2 regions of the Mesobacillus sp. QJM3NY_10 genome follow, and region 1 is predicted to be linked to the other one. Evidence: a T-box and tRNA genes for the amino acid it is inferred to sense, from the RefSeq annotation. Region 1 holds a T-box; the other holds one or more tRNA genes.
What was found. A T-box is a leader RNA that pairs with one kind of tRNA and senses whether it is charged. The one in region 1 lies ahead of leuS (leucine--tRNA ligase), so its partner is inferred to be a tRNA-Leu.

Region 1 (7,459 bases):
GAATTGTTTGCTCACAGCATCCACCAGCTAAGCAGCCGGAGCCAGAAGCCGTTCATCAGGGTGAACTGTGGTGCAATCCCTGAAAACCTGCTCGAATCCGAGTTGTTTGGCTATGAAGAAGGAGCTTTTACAGGTGCGAAAAAAGGAGGGAAAAAGGGGAAGTTCCAGCTGGCTAATGGCGGTACCCTTTTCCTTGATGAAATCGGGGACATGCCGCTAAGCATGCAGGTGAAACTTTTGCGTGCCCTCCAGGATGGGGAAATAGAACCGATTGGTTCGACGAAATCCCTTTCGGTTGATGTCCGGATCATCGCTGCCACTAACCGGCCGCTTGAAAACATGATTGAAGAGAAGCGATTCCGGGAGGATTTATTTTACCGGATCAATGTGGTTCCTTTCAGTGTTCCCCCATTAAGGGAACGTGCTGAGGACTTAACACTGCTAATTGCCCATTTTATCGACAAAGTCACGAATCGGTTAGGCAAGCGGATTGCAGGAATCGAAAGCAATGTAATGGAAATTCTGAAATCATACAGCTGGCCGGGGAATATCCGCGAATTGGAAAATGTCATCGAAGCCGCGGTCCATCTGACAAAAGGAGAACAGATTACACTGGATTCCTTGCCAGATTACCTGCAAACACAGACAGCCATGTATCGGTTCAATAACAAGAAGCTTAAGGATATCGTTGAAGAAACAGAAAAATGGGTACTGAAGCAAAGCCTTGAAAGGCATAATGACGACAAAACCCTGGTGGGCAGAGAGCTGGGGGTTAGCAGGTCAACACTTTATGAAAAGCTTAATAAATACGGCCTCTTGTAGTCCGGGAATTCGGAATGCTGTCCGAGTTTTCGGACTTTCTTTTTTCTAGCAATATTTTAATATGTTTTCACTGTATGAATGGTAATTAATCAGAGGGAATTGGACAGGTAAAATCTATTAAGTAATGGTAATGGAAGATTGATGGAGTCCGGAATTCCGGAATTAAATGACTGAAAATTGAGAATAAACACTGATTCTTATACTACAAAAAGTTGGCACGATAGTTGCAATAAGATAATACAGCAATTTTATTCAATATTTTGTAAGCGTTGTCATCTTATTTAGCAAGGAGGGCAGTTTCGGTCGTTTTCATTTTAAAATTACAAGGGGGAAAAAGAATGCTGAGTATGATTGGATTGATTGGCGGTCTGGCTTTATTGATTTATTTGACGATGAGGGGCATGAATCTGCTGATTGTCGGGCCGATTTCTGCGTTGTTTGTTGCTGTGTTCAGCGGGATGCCATTGTTTCCGCAGCTTGTAGAAGAAGGAGCTGCCAACTTTGTCGGGAATTATATGTCTGGATTTTCTGGATTCGTTACTGCATGGTACATGATGTTCCTGCTTGGGGCGATTTTTGGAAAGGTGATGGAGGATAGCGGCGCGGCTGACAGTGTGTCGGAGTTCATCGTTGACAAATTGGGGATGAAATTCGCCGTGCTTGCGATCGTTGCAGCCTGTGCCGTGCTGACTTATGGCGGCGTAAGCTTGTTTGTTGTAGCATTTTCGGTTTATCCAATGGCATTAAGCTTGTTCAGGCAGGCGAATCTGCCAAGGCGTTTTATTCCGGCAGCACTGGCTTTCGGCTCCGTTACCTTTACGATGACTTCTGCCGGGTCTCCGGAAATCCAGAACTGGATTCCGATTGAGTTCCTCAATACATCACCGCTGGCAGGCTGGGAGGTCAGTGCCATTGTTGCCGTCTTCATGATGATCTTTGGTTACTGGTGGCTGAAACGAATGATTACTAATGCCGTTGCAAAAGGAGAAAAATTTGAAGCCAGGAAGACCGATCCAATGATGGAAAAGCGAGAGCTTCCTCATCCTCTTATGGGCCTGATTCCTTTGGTAGTGGTATTGGTGATCTCATTCATTTTCCATGATTCATTAAAACAGTCAGCACTGATCATTGCCCTGCTTGGTGGGGTTGTATCTGCCTATCTATTAAATCGCAAGTATTTCAAAAACTTCTGGGAAGCACTTTCAGAAGGAACGATGGGCGCATTGATTGCGATTGGTAACACAGCTGCAGTCGTAGGATTCGGCGGTGTCGCAAAAGCAGTGCCGGCTTTCCAGACTGCTGTTGATGCGATGACGAATATTCCAGGAAGCCCATTGATCGGTGCAGCAATCGCCGTCAGTGTCATTGCCGGTATGACTGGCTCGGCATCCGGTGGTCAGGCAATCGCGCTTCCATTGCTCGCTCCGCATTACATGGATATGGGCGTCAATCCGGAAGCGCTCCACAGGGTAGCGGCAATTTCCTCCGGTGCGCTCGATTCACTGCCGCATAATGGTTACGTCGTCACGACCGTTCGGGCAATCTGTGGTGAGTCCCATCAGGATGCGTACAATCCAGTAGCTGCTGTGACTGTCATTGTTCCGTTGATTGGTGTGGCAATAGCGATTGTTCTATTCTCTGTAGGATTAGGCATTTAAAGAAAGGAGATTCCCAATGGTAAAAGATAAGATCGTGATGATTACCGGTGCCGCCCAGGGAATCGGCTATGAGATTGGAAAAAGTTTTGCTGAGCAGGGCGCGAAGGTGTTTTTAACAGATTTACAGGAAGACACTGTGGAAAAAGCGGCAGCCAGTCTGCGTGAGCAGGGGTATGATGCTTCGGGTTTTAAATGTGACGTTACCAGCGAAAAAGACATTGAGGAGGCAGTGGCAAAATGCATTGAGCACTTTGGTACTGTCGATGTTCTCATCAACAATGCTGGCTTGCAATATGTCTCCATGATCGAAGACTTCCCGACGGAAAAATTCGAACTGTTGATAAAGGTGATGCTCACAGCACCATTTATAGCCTTGAAGCATGTGCTGCCAGTCATGAAAAAACAAGGTTCTGGCCGGGTGATCAACATGGCCTCCATCAATGGGCTTGTCGGTTTTGCCGGAAAAGCAGCATACAACAGTGCCAAGCATGGAGTTATTGGGCTTACAAAGGTTGCCGCACTCGAAACCGCGGAGCATGGCATCACAGTGAACGCAGTCTGCCCTGGTTATGTCGATACACCGCTTGTGCGCAACCAGCTTTCCAGCCTGGCGGAGACAAGGAATGTACCACTTGAAAAAGTGCTCGAGGAAGTAATTTTTCCGCTCGTTCCGCAAAAACGCCTCCTGGCTGTAGAGGAAATCGCAAGTTATGTTATGTTCCTCGCCAGTGATGCGGCCAAAGGAATCACAGGCCAGGCGGCTGTCATTGATGGAGGGTATACGATTCAATAAGTTTAAAGCCGGATTACCTTTTTGGTAGCCGGCTTTTTACATTATAGTCCGTTGAAAAAATCTTCTGGCGGGGAATAGATTCTGTTTCTTGTTGTACCTGTAAAAACAAGATTCAGTGAATGAAGGATTCGAGTAATTGTATCTTCTGAATTTATATGGAGGAATTCCCGCAATTTTTTATTCGTTAGTGCAGGGCCATTCAAGAGGAAATAGTCTTTAACTGCTTGTATGTGTGCATCCTTTGATGTCTTCCCGCAATTTTCACAAAACCATGTGCCATGCATGCGTTCCATACTAAAAAGGCTGCAGTATGGGCACTGGACTCCAGTTAAGATATCGTTGGGGATATCCATGGACTTGGGATCAGGAACGAATGGTACATGTTGTTTGAGCAGCAAACGAGTGACTCTTTTAATATCTTTCTTTGTGAAAATTTCTTTATTGAATTGTGTTTTTAAAGTTGCAATTTTAAAAGGAATCCTCGCAGCACGGCATGTTCTGTATGATACTACCTTATTATTAGTAGGGTTTTTGATTATCGTTTGGGGGTTGCTTATTGTTACAAAAGTCTCAAGGGGAGGCAAAGGGAGTTGATGCTTGGTCAGCCATTTTTTGAGGTGAGCACTTTGGATTTCTGCTTGTAATATTGGATTATTATATCCTTTCTCCGTGCCATCATAGGTTTGAAGTAGCTGGTCCAATTCATGATCAATTTCAATTGTACCGGCAAGATTCTTTGATTCAATAATGACCATGAACCACGGACTAATAATCAGGGTATCGATTTGATAATAACCATTTTTATGTGGGAGTCTGAGGTATTGGAATATCGTTAAGTCATCATCCGGAAACAGGGAAAGATAATAGTCCACTTCTATTTCTCCCTTGTACCCTGCTTTCCAGCGGATTAGTTTGGAAAGGAATTCAGATTTCCGAGGATGATTGTCAGGTAAACGGCGGATAATTGCGTCAAAAATGAGGATTTCAGTGGGGATCGTACGATATTTAGCTATCACTTGCATCACTCCATATAAATTTGATACCCATTACATTCGTTATCCATGAAAAAAATCCTTTATTGATCACGAATTTATTTAATTCCGCGAAATACGCTTCGAATCCCGCGAAATTGCGATATAATCCCGCGAAAATACGGGTTGATTCCGCGAAAATCCACCTTAATTCCGCGAACTGGAAATTCACCGCGTTTTTTTCCAATTTTGTGTCCAATCTACCTTTAAAATCCCACACCAAACAAAAGATACAGACATAAACTACTCTCCATAATCATTTATTTTATCTCTGCTTGCATATGGGACGGAATTTTATTACAATATCTCTATATTCATAACGAAAGACTTCGACAAGGAGTAGTAGTGGTGCAAAACCTGATGTAGAGAGCTGGCGGTTGGTGCAAGCCAGACAGGACCATCATGAACTCGCCTTTGAGTCGCAGACGTGAACACAAGTAGCGTTTGCCGTTTTCCGCGTTAAGGATGAATGAAGCGAGTGTTACACACTAATTTGGGTGGTACCGCGGGAGATCATACATAACCTCTCGTCCCTTTTACAGGGACGGGAGTTTTTTATTTTTCTGGAGTCGTTGACTGGGCAGCAAGTCCAACAATGTCGCTGGCTTTCAATTAGTAAACTTCATCCGCTAAAAAATAAATCGAAACCAAACAGGAGGACAAAAACGATGAGTTTTAACCATCAGGAAATCGAGAAAAAATGGCAATCGCATTGGGAACAGAACAAAACGTTCAAAACGACTGAAGATAAAGGGAAAGAGAAGTTCTATGCGCTTGATATGTTCCCGTATCCATCTGGTGCCGGCCTTCACGTTGGACACCCGGAAGGTTATACAGCGACTGATATCCTTTCACGGATGAAAAGGATGCAGGGCTTCAACGTTCTTCACCCGATGGGCTGGGATGCGTTCGGACTTCCTGCTGAGCAGTATGCATTGGATACAGGCAATGATCCTGCAGAGTTCACGGAGCAGAACATCAACACGTTCCGCCGCCAGATCAAGGCATTAGGTTTTTCATACGACTGGGACCGTGAAGTCAACACAACCGACCCAGAATACTACAAGTGGACGCAATGGATTTTCCTTAAGTTATATGAAAAAGGTCTGGCATACATTGATGAAGTTGCGGTTAACTGGTGCCCGGCACTTGGAACTGTTTTAGCCAATGAAGAAGTAATCGACGGAAAAAGTGAGCGCGGCGGACACCCGGTTGAACGCCGTCCAATGAGACAGTGGATGCTTAAGATCACTGCCTACGCAGATCGACTTCTTGAGGATCTTGATTTACTTGATTGGCCGGAAAGCCTGAAGGATATGCAGCGCAACTGGATCGGCCGTTCAGAAGGTGCTGAGATCACATTCAACATCGAAGGACATGACGGGACGTTCACCGTGTTCACGACTCGTCCGGATACTTTGTTCGGCGCAACTTATGCAGTGCTTGCACCTGAGCATCAATTGGTTGATAAAATCACTACAGCTGAACAGCGCGCAGCAATCGAAAAATATATCGACGAAATCAAGAGCAAGAGCGACCTTGAGCGTACAGACCTTGCGAAGGACAAAACAGGCGTCTTCACTGGCGCATACGCGATCAATCCGGCAAATGGCGAAAAAATGCCAATCTGGATTGCTGACTATGTTCTAGCTTCATATGGTACAGGGGCAATCATGGCAGTACCTGGCCATGACGTGCGTGACTACGAGTTTGCCAAGAAATTCGATTTAGAAATCAAGGAAGTCGTTGCCGGCGGAGACATTGAAAAAGAAGCGTACACTGGCGACGGGGAGCACATCAATTCTGAATTTCTTAACGGCATGGGCAAGGAAGAGGCAATCAATAAGATGATTGCATGGCTTGAGGAAAAAGGCATTGGTACGAAGAAGGTCACTTACCGCCTTCGTGACTGGCTGTTCAGCCGCCAGCGCTACTGGGGTGAGCCAATCCCAATCATTCACTGGGAAGATGGAACGATGTCCGCTGTTCCTGAAGACCAGTTACCTTTAGTTCTTCCTAAAACGACGGATATCAAGCCTTCTGGTACAGGCGAGTCTCCACTTGCCAATATTCATGACTGGGTGAATGTCGTGGATCCTGAAACAGGCAAAAAAGGCCGCAGGGAAACGAACACAATGCCACAATGGGGTGGCAGCTGCTGGTACTATTTGCGCTATATTGATCCGAAGAATGATCAGGCACTTGCAGATAAGGAAAAATTAAAGCAATGGCTGCCTGTTGATATTTATATCGGAGGCGCAGAGCACGCAGTACTTCACTTGCTTTACGCTCGTTTCTGGCACAAGGTCCTTTATGATGTAGGCGTCGTCCACACGAAAGAGCCATTCCAGAAGCTTTTCAACCAGGGAATGATTCTTGGTGAAAATAATGAAAAGATGAGCAAGTCAAAAGGCAATGTCGTCAACCCGGATGAAATCGTTGAAAGTCATGGTGCTGATACACTTCGTCTTTATGAAATGTTCATGGGGCCGCTTGAAGCATCCATTGCATGGTCTACAAATGGGCTGGACGGATCACGACGCTTTCTTGACCGCTTCTGGCGCCTGTTTGTCAATGAAAACGGCAGCTTGAGTGAGAAAATCAAGGATGTTGAAAACACGAACCTTGAGAAGGTCTATCATCAGACTGTTAAAAAGGTGACGGAAGATTACGAAGGGCTTCGTTTCAATACAGCTATTTCGCAAATGATGGTCTTCATCAATGAAGCCTATAAAGCGGAAGAGCTTCCAAAAGCATACGTTGAGGGCTTTGTAAAAATGATCGCGCCGATTACCCCGCATATTGCGGAAGAGCTTTGGGCAAAGCTAGGCCACAGTGAGTCAATCACATATGCAGCATGGCCAGCTTATGATGAAGCCAAGCTAGTCGACGACGAAGTCGAAATCGTTGTCCAGGTAAACGGTAAAATCAAAGCAAAAATGATGGTACCAGCAGATGCAAACAGAGAAACGCTTGAGCAGATTGCAATGGGCGATGATGCTGTCAAAGAACAAATTGACGGAAAGACAGTCCGCAAAGTCATTGCAGTACCAGGAAAGCTAGTTAACATAGTCGCAAATTAAGATTTTTTCCTAAAAGGGTCGTGTAATGGCGACCCTTTTATTTTCTAAAATAAAATACCCCATAAGGTTTAT
Region 2 (7,459 bases), 1.3 Mb from region 1:
GCCTCGGCTTAGGTCCCGACTAACCCTGAGAGGACGAGCCTTCCTCAGGAAACCTTGGGCATTCGGTGGATGGGATTCTCACCCATCTTTCGCTACTCATACCGGCATTCTCACTTCTAAGCGCTCCACCAGTCCTTACGGTCTGACTTCAACGCCCTTAGAACGCTCTCCTACCACTGACATCTAAGATGTCAATCCACAGCTTCGGTGATACGTTTAGCCCCGGTACATTTTCGGCGCAGAGTCACTCGACCAGTGAGCTATTACGCACTCTTTAAATGGTGGCTGCTTCTAAGCCAACATCCTGGTTGTCTAAGCAACTCCACATCCTTTTCCACTTAACGTATACTTTGGGACCTTAGCTGGTGGTCTGGGCTGTTTCCCTTTTGACTACGGATCTTATCACTCGCAGTCTGACTCCCACGGATAAGTCTTTGGCATTCGGAGTTTGTCTGAATTCGGTAACCCGATGAGGGCCCCTAGTCCAAACAGTGCTCTACCTCCAAGACTCTTACAACGTGAGGCTAGCCCTAAAGCTATTTCGGAGAGAACCAGCTATCTCCAAGTTCGATTGGAATTTCTCCGCTACCCACACCTCATCCCCGCACTTTTCAACGTGCGTGGGTTCGGGCCTCCAGTTGGTGTTACCCAACCTTCACCCTGGACATGGGTAGATCACCTGGTTTCGGGTCTACGACCACATACTCATTCGCCCTATTCAGACTCGCTTTCGCTGCGGCTCCGTCTTCTCAACTTAACCTTGCATGTAATCGTAACTCGCCGGTTCATTCTACAAAAGGCACGCCATCACCCATTAACGGGCTCTGACTACTTGTAGGCACACGGTTTCAGGATCTATTTCACTCCCCTTCCGGGGTGCTTTTCACCTTTCCCTCACGGTACTGGTTCACTATCGGTCACTAGGGAGTATTTAGCCTTGGGAGATGGTCCTCCCAGCTTCCGACGGGATTTCTCGTGTCCCGCCGTACTCAGGATCCACTCAGGAGGGAACGAAGTTTCAACTACAGGGTTTTTACCTTCTTTGACGGGCCTTTCCAGACCACTTCATCTACCCCGTTCCTTTGTAACTCCATGTTGAGTGTCCTACAACCCCAAGAGGCAAGCCTCTTGGTTTGGGCTATGTCCCGTTTCGCTCGCCGCTACTCAGGGAATCGCGTTTGCTTTCTCTTCCTCCGGGTACTTAGATGTTTCAGTTCCCCGGGTCTGCCTTCAATACCCTATGTATTCAGGTAAAGATACTGTTCCATTACGAACAGTGGGTTTCCCCATTCGGAAATCTCCGGATCAAAGCTTACTTACAGCTCCCCGAAGCATATCGGTGTTAGTCCCGTCCTTCATCGGCTCCTAGTGCCAAGGCATCCACCGTGCGCCCTTTCTAACTTAACCTAAAAGGTCATTTCTCTATTAATATAGAGAGAAAACTAAAATGGCGATCACTCGGTTTTTTCTTGGTTCTTCTTACTTACGATTATCTAGTTTTCAAGGAACAAAAAAACTTTGAGGCAATTGCTCCCTCAAAACTAAACAAACAAGCGTACAACATCATAGACCATAAGGTCTAAGTTCCGATTGCCATTACGGCAATATCCTTAGAAAGGAGGTGATCCAGCCGCACCTTCCGATACGGCTACCTTGTTACGACTTCACCCCAATCATCTGTCCCACCTTAGGCGGCTGGCTCCATAAAGGTTACCCCACCGACTTCGGGTGTTACAAACTCTCGTGGTGTGACGGGCGGTGTGTACAAGGCCCGGGAACGTATTCACCGCGGCATGCTGATCCGCGATTACTAGCGATTCCGGCTTCATGCAGGCGAGTTGCAGCCTGCAATCCGAACTGAGAATGGATTTATGGGATTGGCTCGACCTCGCGGCTTCGCGACCCTTTGTTCCATCCATTGTAGCACGTGTGTAGCCCAGGTCATAAGGGGCATGATGATTTGACGTCATCCCCACCTTCCTCCGGTTTGTCACCGGCAGTCACCTTAGAGTGCCCAACTGAATGCTGGCAACTAAGATCAAGGGTTGCGCTCGTTGCGGGACTTAACCCAACATCTCACGACACGAGCTGACGACAACCATGCACCACCTGTCACTCTGTCCCCCGAAGGGAAACGTCCTATCTCTAGGGTTGTCAGAGGATGTCAAGACCTGGTAAGGTTCTTCGCGTTGCTTCGAATTAAACCACATGCTCCACCGCTTGTGCGGGCCCCCGTCAATTCCTTTGAGTTTCAGCCTTGCGGCCGTACTCCCCAGGCGGAGTGCTTAATGCGTTTGCTGCAGCACTAAAGGGCGGAAACCCTCTAACACTTAGCACTCATCGTTTACGGCGTGGACTACCAGGGTATCTAATCCTGTTCGCTCCCCACGCTTTCGCGCCTCAGCGTCAGTTACAGACCAGAGAGCCGCCTTCGCCACTGGTGTTCCTCCACATCTCTACGCATTTCACCGCTACACGTGGAATTCCGCTCTCCTCTTCTGCACTCAAGTTCCCCAGTTTCCAATGACCCTCCCCGGTTGAGCCGGGGGCTTTCACATCAGACTTAAGGAACCGCCTGCGCGCGCTTTACGCCCAATAATTCCGGACAACGCTTGCCACCTACGTATTACCGCGGCTGCTGGCACGTAGTTAGCCGTGGCTTTCTGGTCAGGTACCGTCAAGGTACCGGCAGTTACTCCGATACTTGTTCTTCCCTGACAACAGAACTTTACGACCCGAAGGCCTTCATCGTTCACGCGGCGTTGCTCCGTCAGACTTTCGTCCATTGCGGAAGATTCCCTACTGCTGCCTCCCGTAGGAGTCTGGGCCGTGTCTCAGTCCCAGTGTGGCCGATCACCCTCTCAGGTCGGCTACGCATCGTTGCCTTGGTGAGCCGTTACCTCACCAACTAGCTAATGCGCCGCGGGCCCATCTGTAAGTGACAGCCGAAACCGTCTTTCAGCTTTCCCTCATGTGAGGGAAAGGATTATCCGGTATTAGCTCCGGTTTCCCGAAGTTATCCCAGTCTTACAGGCAGGTTGCCCACGTGTTACTCACCCGTCCGCCGCTGATCTTCAAAAGCAAGCTAATGAAGATCCGCTCGACTTGCATGTATTAGGCACGCCGCCAGCGTTCGTCCTGAGCCAGGATCAAACTCTCCAAGAAAGAGTTATGAGTTAGCTCATAAAGTTAAAACGTTGGCTCATGTTCTTCTATAATAGAAGTCATGATCATTTATTGTTTGTTGACGCTTGTTTGTTTAGTTTTCAAAGAGCAATGAAATTGGAGCGGGTGAAGAGAATCGAACTCTCATCATCAGCTTGGAAGGCTGAGGTTTTACCACTAAACTACACCCGCATATAAAGTTGAATTGCTGAATGGTCGGGAAGACAGGATTCGAACCTGCGACCCCTTGGTCCCAAACCAAGTGCTCTACCAAGCTGAGCTACTCCCCGTTATTAAGGAAAAAATAATGGCGCGCCCGAAAGGAGTCGAACCCATAACCTTCTGATCCGTAGTCAGACGCTCTATCCAATTGAGCTACGGGCGCATTAGTTTTAATAGCAACTTTTAAATCTTATCACACCCGATATAGGATGTCAATAACTTTTTTTTGGTGCGGCCGAGAGGACTTGAACCTCCACGGGGTTGCCCCCACTAGGCCCTCAACCTAGCGCGTCTGCCATTCCGCCACGACCGCAAAACATGACAGGGTTATATAATAACTAATTGAGGTTCATTAATCAACAGGCAATTAATGGTGCGGGTGAAGGGAGTCGAACCCCCACGCCTTGCGGCGCCAGATCCTAAGTCTGGTGCGTCTGCCAATTCCGCCACACCCGCATATGGATATTCATTCGCCGAAGCGAGAATTAAGGAAAGTTATTTTCGCTGGCGCGAAAAAACTTTGGTGAGCCATGAAGGACTCGAACCTTCGACCCTCTGATTAAAAGTCAGATGCTCTACCGACTGAGCTAATGGCTCGTAAATGGCTGGGCTAGCTGGATTCGAACCAACGCATGTCGCAGTCAAAGTGCGATGCCTTACCGCTTGGCTATAGCCCAATAAAATGGCGGTCCCGACCGGGATCGAACCGGCGATCTCCTGCGTGACAGGCAGGCATGTTAACCGCTACACCACGGGACCAGAAATGGAATTATAATAGTTACTTTCGCTGTCGCGAAGTTAAGGATGATTATTTTCGCTAACGCGAAAAATCTTGGTGACCCCTACGGGATTCGAACCCGTGTTACCGCCGTGAAAGGGCGGTGTCTTAACCGCTTGACCAAGGGGCCATATTAAAAGGTTCTGGCGGAGAAGGAGGGATTTGAACCCTCGCGCCGCTTACGCGACCTACACCCTTAGCAGGGGCGCCTCTTCAGCCTCTTGAGTACTTCCCCATACCTTGAAATTAATGGCTCCGCAGGTAGGATTCGAACCTACGACCGCTCGGTTAACAGCCGAGTGCTCTACCACTGAGCTACTGCGGAATATTCATATTTGTTCTTTCAATAGTTATTCTTCGCCGACTGTCCTCATCTCAGAACGCCTATTCAAGGAGCGGTTCGATGAGTACAACTCGTAGCAAACTCAGAGACGATATCGCTCGTTGCTCTACCACTGAGTTACTGCGGAATAACTTTAATTTTCGATGTCGTTGTCTTGTCGACTCTTACTATTATAGGGAGGTGCCTAGTAAAAGTCAAGGGTGTTTTAAATAAGTTTTTCATTTCTTTTTTTAAAGCCCACAAAGGCTTATTCTACAGTCATTTCCTTCACTTTTATCAGCTTTCCTCGGCATTTTCCACACACGTATTTTGATGTATTTATAGATCTTTTGCGGCGATAGGTCAAATTGCAACTGCTGCACTGATAAAAAATGAATTTCTGTTTAGCCCTTCTCTTCTTCTCCTCAGGAAGTGCAGAACAAAATCTCGGGGCATCTACCTTCTTTAATAAATCCCGAAAGTCTTTATCGCGATGCTTGTATCCTTTTCCTTCTATATGAAGATGGTAATGGCAAAGTTCATGCTTAATGATCCCGATCAACTCTGCCTCACCAAGCTGCTCAAAATACTTTTTATTAATTTCAATGTTGTGGCTGCTCAGCATATAGCGCCCGCCAGTCGTTCGAAGTCTCGGATTGAAGAACGCTTTATGCCTGAACGGCTTATGGAAGTATTCATTTGAAATCATCACTACAAGATTGTGCAATTCTTGATCAGTCATCTGTAAAACGCCTGCCTTTTAAAGAAACATGACAACCCATTATAGCATATATTAATGTTACCATTTAACGCATTATCTTAAGGAGGTATTGCCATGCCTGTCTGGTTTCAGAATCAAATGAAACGAGCCTTCTATGAGAAAAATCGGTATCAGATCAAACTTTTAAATCAATGTTGGTACTTTTATAGAAATAAACAGAGTTTGAACGATTAAAAGACTGCAGGGAATTCCTGCAGTCTTCTATATTATGCCTGCTCAGGCTTTAGCATCGTCAAAGCGACGCGACCTTTTTTCTGGTCGACACTATCCACCCATACGGTGACTACGTCCCCAACGGATACAATATCCAATGGGTGTTTTACGAAACGGTTGCTTAACTTTGAGATATGGACAAGTCCGTCTTGTTTTACACCGATATCAACGAAAGCTCCGAAGTCAACCACGTTCCGTACAGTACCTTGAAGCTCCATTCCTGTCTTCAGATCCTCAAGCTTCAATACATCCTTTTTCAAAAGTGGTGCTGGAAGCTCGTCACGCGGGTCCCTTTCAGGTCTTACGAGTGCATCAATGATATCTTTCAGTGTAAGTTTGCCAATCCCTAATTCGTCTGCCGTTTGATCGATGTTGATTTTAGCGAGTGCTTCCTTTAATGCTGGAGTTCCTAAATCCTTTGTTTTGAATCCCAGGCTATCAAGCAGCTGCTTTACCTCACCGTAACTTTCCGGGTGGATGCCAGTCAGGTCAAGAGGTTCCTTCCCGTCGATGACACGCAGGAATCCGATTGCCTGTTCATATGTCTTGGCTCCGAGACGCGGAATTTTCTTCAACTGTGTCCTGCTCGTAAACTTTCCTTCTTCTTCTCGCTTCTTTACTATATTATTGGCCACTGTTTTTGAAAGACCGGCTACGTACTGCAATAAAGAAGAAGAAGCTGTATTCACATTGACCCCTACCTGGTTAACTGCCGTCTCAACAACGAATGTCAGCGATTCTGATAGTTTTTTCTGGCTGACATCATGCTGATACTGGCCGACACCGACGGATTTCGGATCGATTTTAACAAGTTCAGCGAGCGGATCCTGCAATCGGCGTGCAATCGATACAGCACTTCGTTCTTCCACCTGGTAGTTAGGGAATTCTTCGCGGGCAAGATCGGATGCGGAATAGACGCTCGCTCCTGCTTCATTAACAATGAGATAGTAAATTTCTTTATCCATCTCTTTCAGGATGTCTGACACGAATTGTTCTGTCTCCCTGGAAGCAGTTCCGTTGCCGATTGCAACCATCTCCACATCATACTCTTTCAGGACTTTTATGAATTTATCCTTAGCCTCAGTATTTTTAGCTCCTGAGGTATGCGGGTAAATCACACCGATCGATAAAACTTTTCCCGTTTCATCTACCGCAGCCAGCTTACATCCTGTACGGAACGCCGGGTCTACACCCAGGACAACCTTCCCTTTTAACGGAGGCTGCAAAAGCAGCTTTCGAAGGTTTTCCGAGAAGATGTGAATTGCTTGCTCTTCGGCTTTTTCTGTCAATTCATTCCTGATTTCACGTTCAATCGACGGCTGAATCAGTCGCTTATATGCATCCTCGATCGCCTCTGTTACTGGAGTGGCTGTGAAAGAGTGATTTTTAGAAATCCACTTTCGCTGCAGGTAACTCATAATGACATCTGTTTTTGGCTTTATAGAAACCCTTAAAAGGTCCTCTTTTTCACCGCGGTTGAGCGCAAGGATTCTGTGCGGCACCACTTTATTGACTGGCTCAGAATACTCATAATACATCTCATAAACGTTCTTCTCATCCTGCTCTTCATTTTTCACTGAAGAATCGATGGATCCAGATTTATAGGTTTCATTCCGAATCCACTTGCGGCTGTCTGCATCATCGGAAACAATTTCAGCGATAATGTCTTTCGCTCCGGCAATCGCATCTTCAATAGATTCGACACCTTTTTCTTCTGATAAAAACTCCCGGGCTTTTTCTTCAAGACTTCCGTTTACAGGGAACTCCAGCATCCACTGAGCAAGCGGCTCAAGACCCTTTTCTTTGGCGACAGTCGCTTTCGTTCTTCTTTTTTGCTTGTATGGTCGGTATAAGTCTTCTACTTCCTGAAGCTTGATTGCTTTTTCAATGTTCGTCTTAAGCTCGTCAGTCAGCTTTCCTTGTTCTTCGATGAGCCTGATGACTTCCTCTTTACGCTGCTCTAAGTTCTGTATGTATT

Region 2: it encodes a tRNA-Leu, which carries the amino acid that the T-box ahead of leuS (leucine--tRNA ligase) is inferred to sense. The anticodon was not compared.

Annotation. Positions count from the first base shown of each region.
Region 1 covers NZ_CM149675.1:3,732,136-3,739,594, reverse strand. Annotated here, with positions in the region: gene AC0VX7_RS18790 (sigma-54 interaction domain-containing protein) at 1-822, shown strand, start outside; gene AC0VX7_RS18785 (GntP family permease) at 1,161-2,480, shown strand; gene AC0VX7_RS18780 (3-hydroxybutyrate dehydrogenase) at 2,497-3,273, shown strand; gene AC0VX7_RS18775 (nuclease-related domain-containing protein) at 3,315-4,289, opposite strand; T-box leader at 4,625-4,842, shown strand; gene leuS (leucine--tRNA ligase) at 4,973-7,387, shown strand.
Region 2 covers NZ_CM149675.1:240,356-247,814, reverse strand. Annotated here, with positions in the region: rRNA gene AC0VX7_RS01365 (23S ribosomal RNA) at 1-1,407, opposite strand, end outside; rRNA gene AC0VX7_RS01360 (16S ribosomal RNA) at 1,615-3,165, opposite strand; tRNA gene AC0VX7_RS01355 (tRNA-Gly) at 3,284-3,357, opposite strand; tRNA gene AC0VX7_RS01350 (tRNA-Pro) at 3,379-3,455, opposite strand; tRNA gene AC0VX7_RS01345 (tRNA-Arg) at 3,474-3,550, opposite strand; tRNA gene AC0VX7_RS01340 (tRNA-Leu) at 3,615-3,700, opposite strand; tRNA gene AC0VX7_RS01335 (tRNA-Leu) at 3,759-3,843, opposite strand; tRNA gene AC0VX7_RS01330 (tRNA-Lys) at 3,909-3,984, opposite strand; tRNA gene AC0VX7_RS01325 (tRNA-Gln) at 3,990-4,064, opposite strand; tRNA gene AC0VX7_RS01320 (tRNA-Asp) at 4,071-4,146, opposite strand; tRNA gene AC0VX7_RS01315 (tRNA-Glu) at 4,221-4,295, opposite strand; tRNA gene AC0VX7_RS01310 (tRNA-Ser) at 4,310-4,400, opposite strand; tRNA gene AC0VX7_RS01305 (tRNA-Asn) at 4,416-4,490, opposite strand; gene AC0VX7_RS01300 (SprT family protein) at 4,756-5,229, opposite strand; gene cmpA (cortex morphogenetic protein CmpA) at 5,323-5,442, shown strand; gene AC0VX7_RS01290 (Tex family protein) at 5,475-7,459, opposite strand, start outside.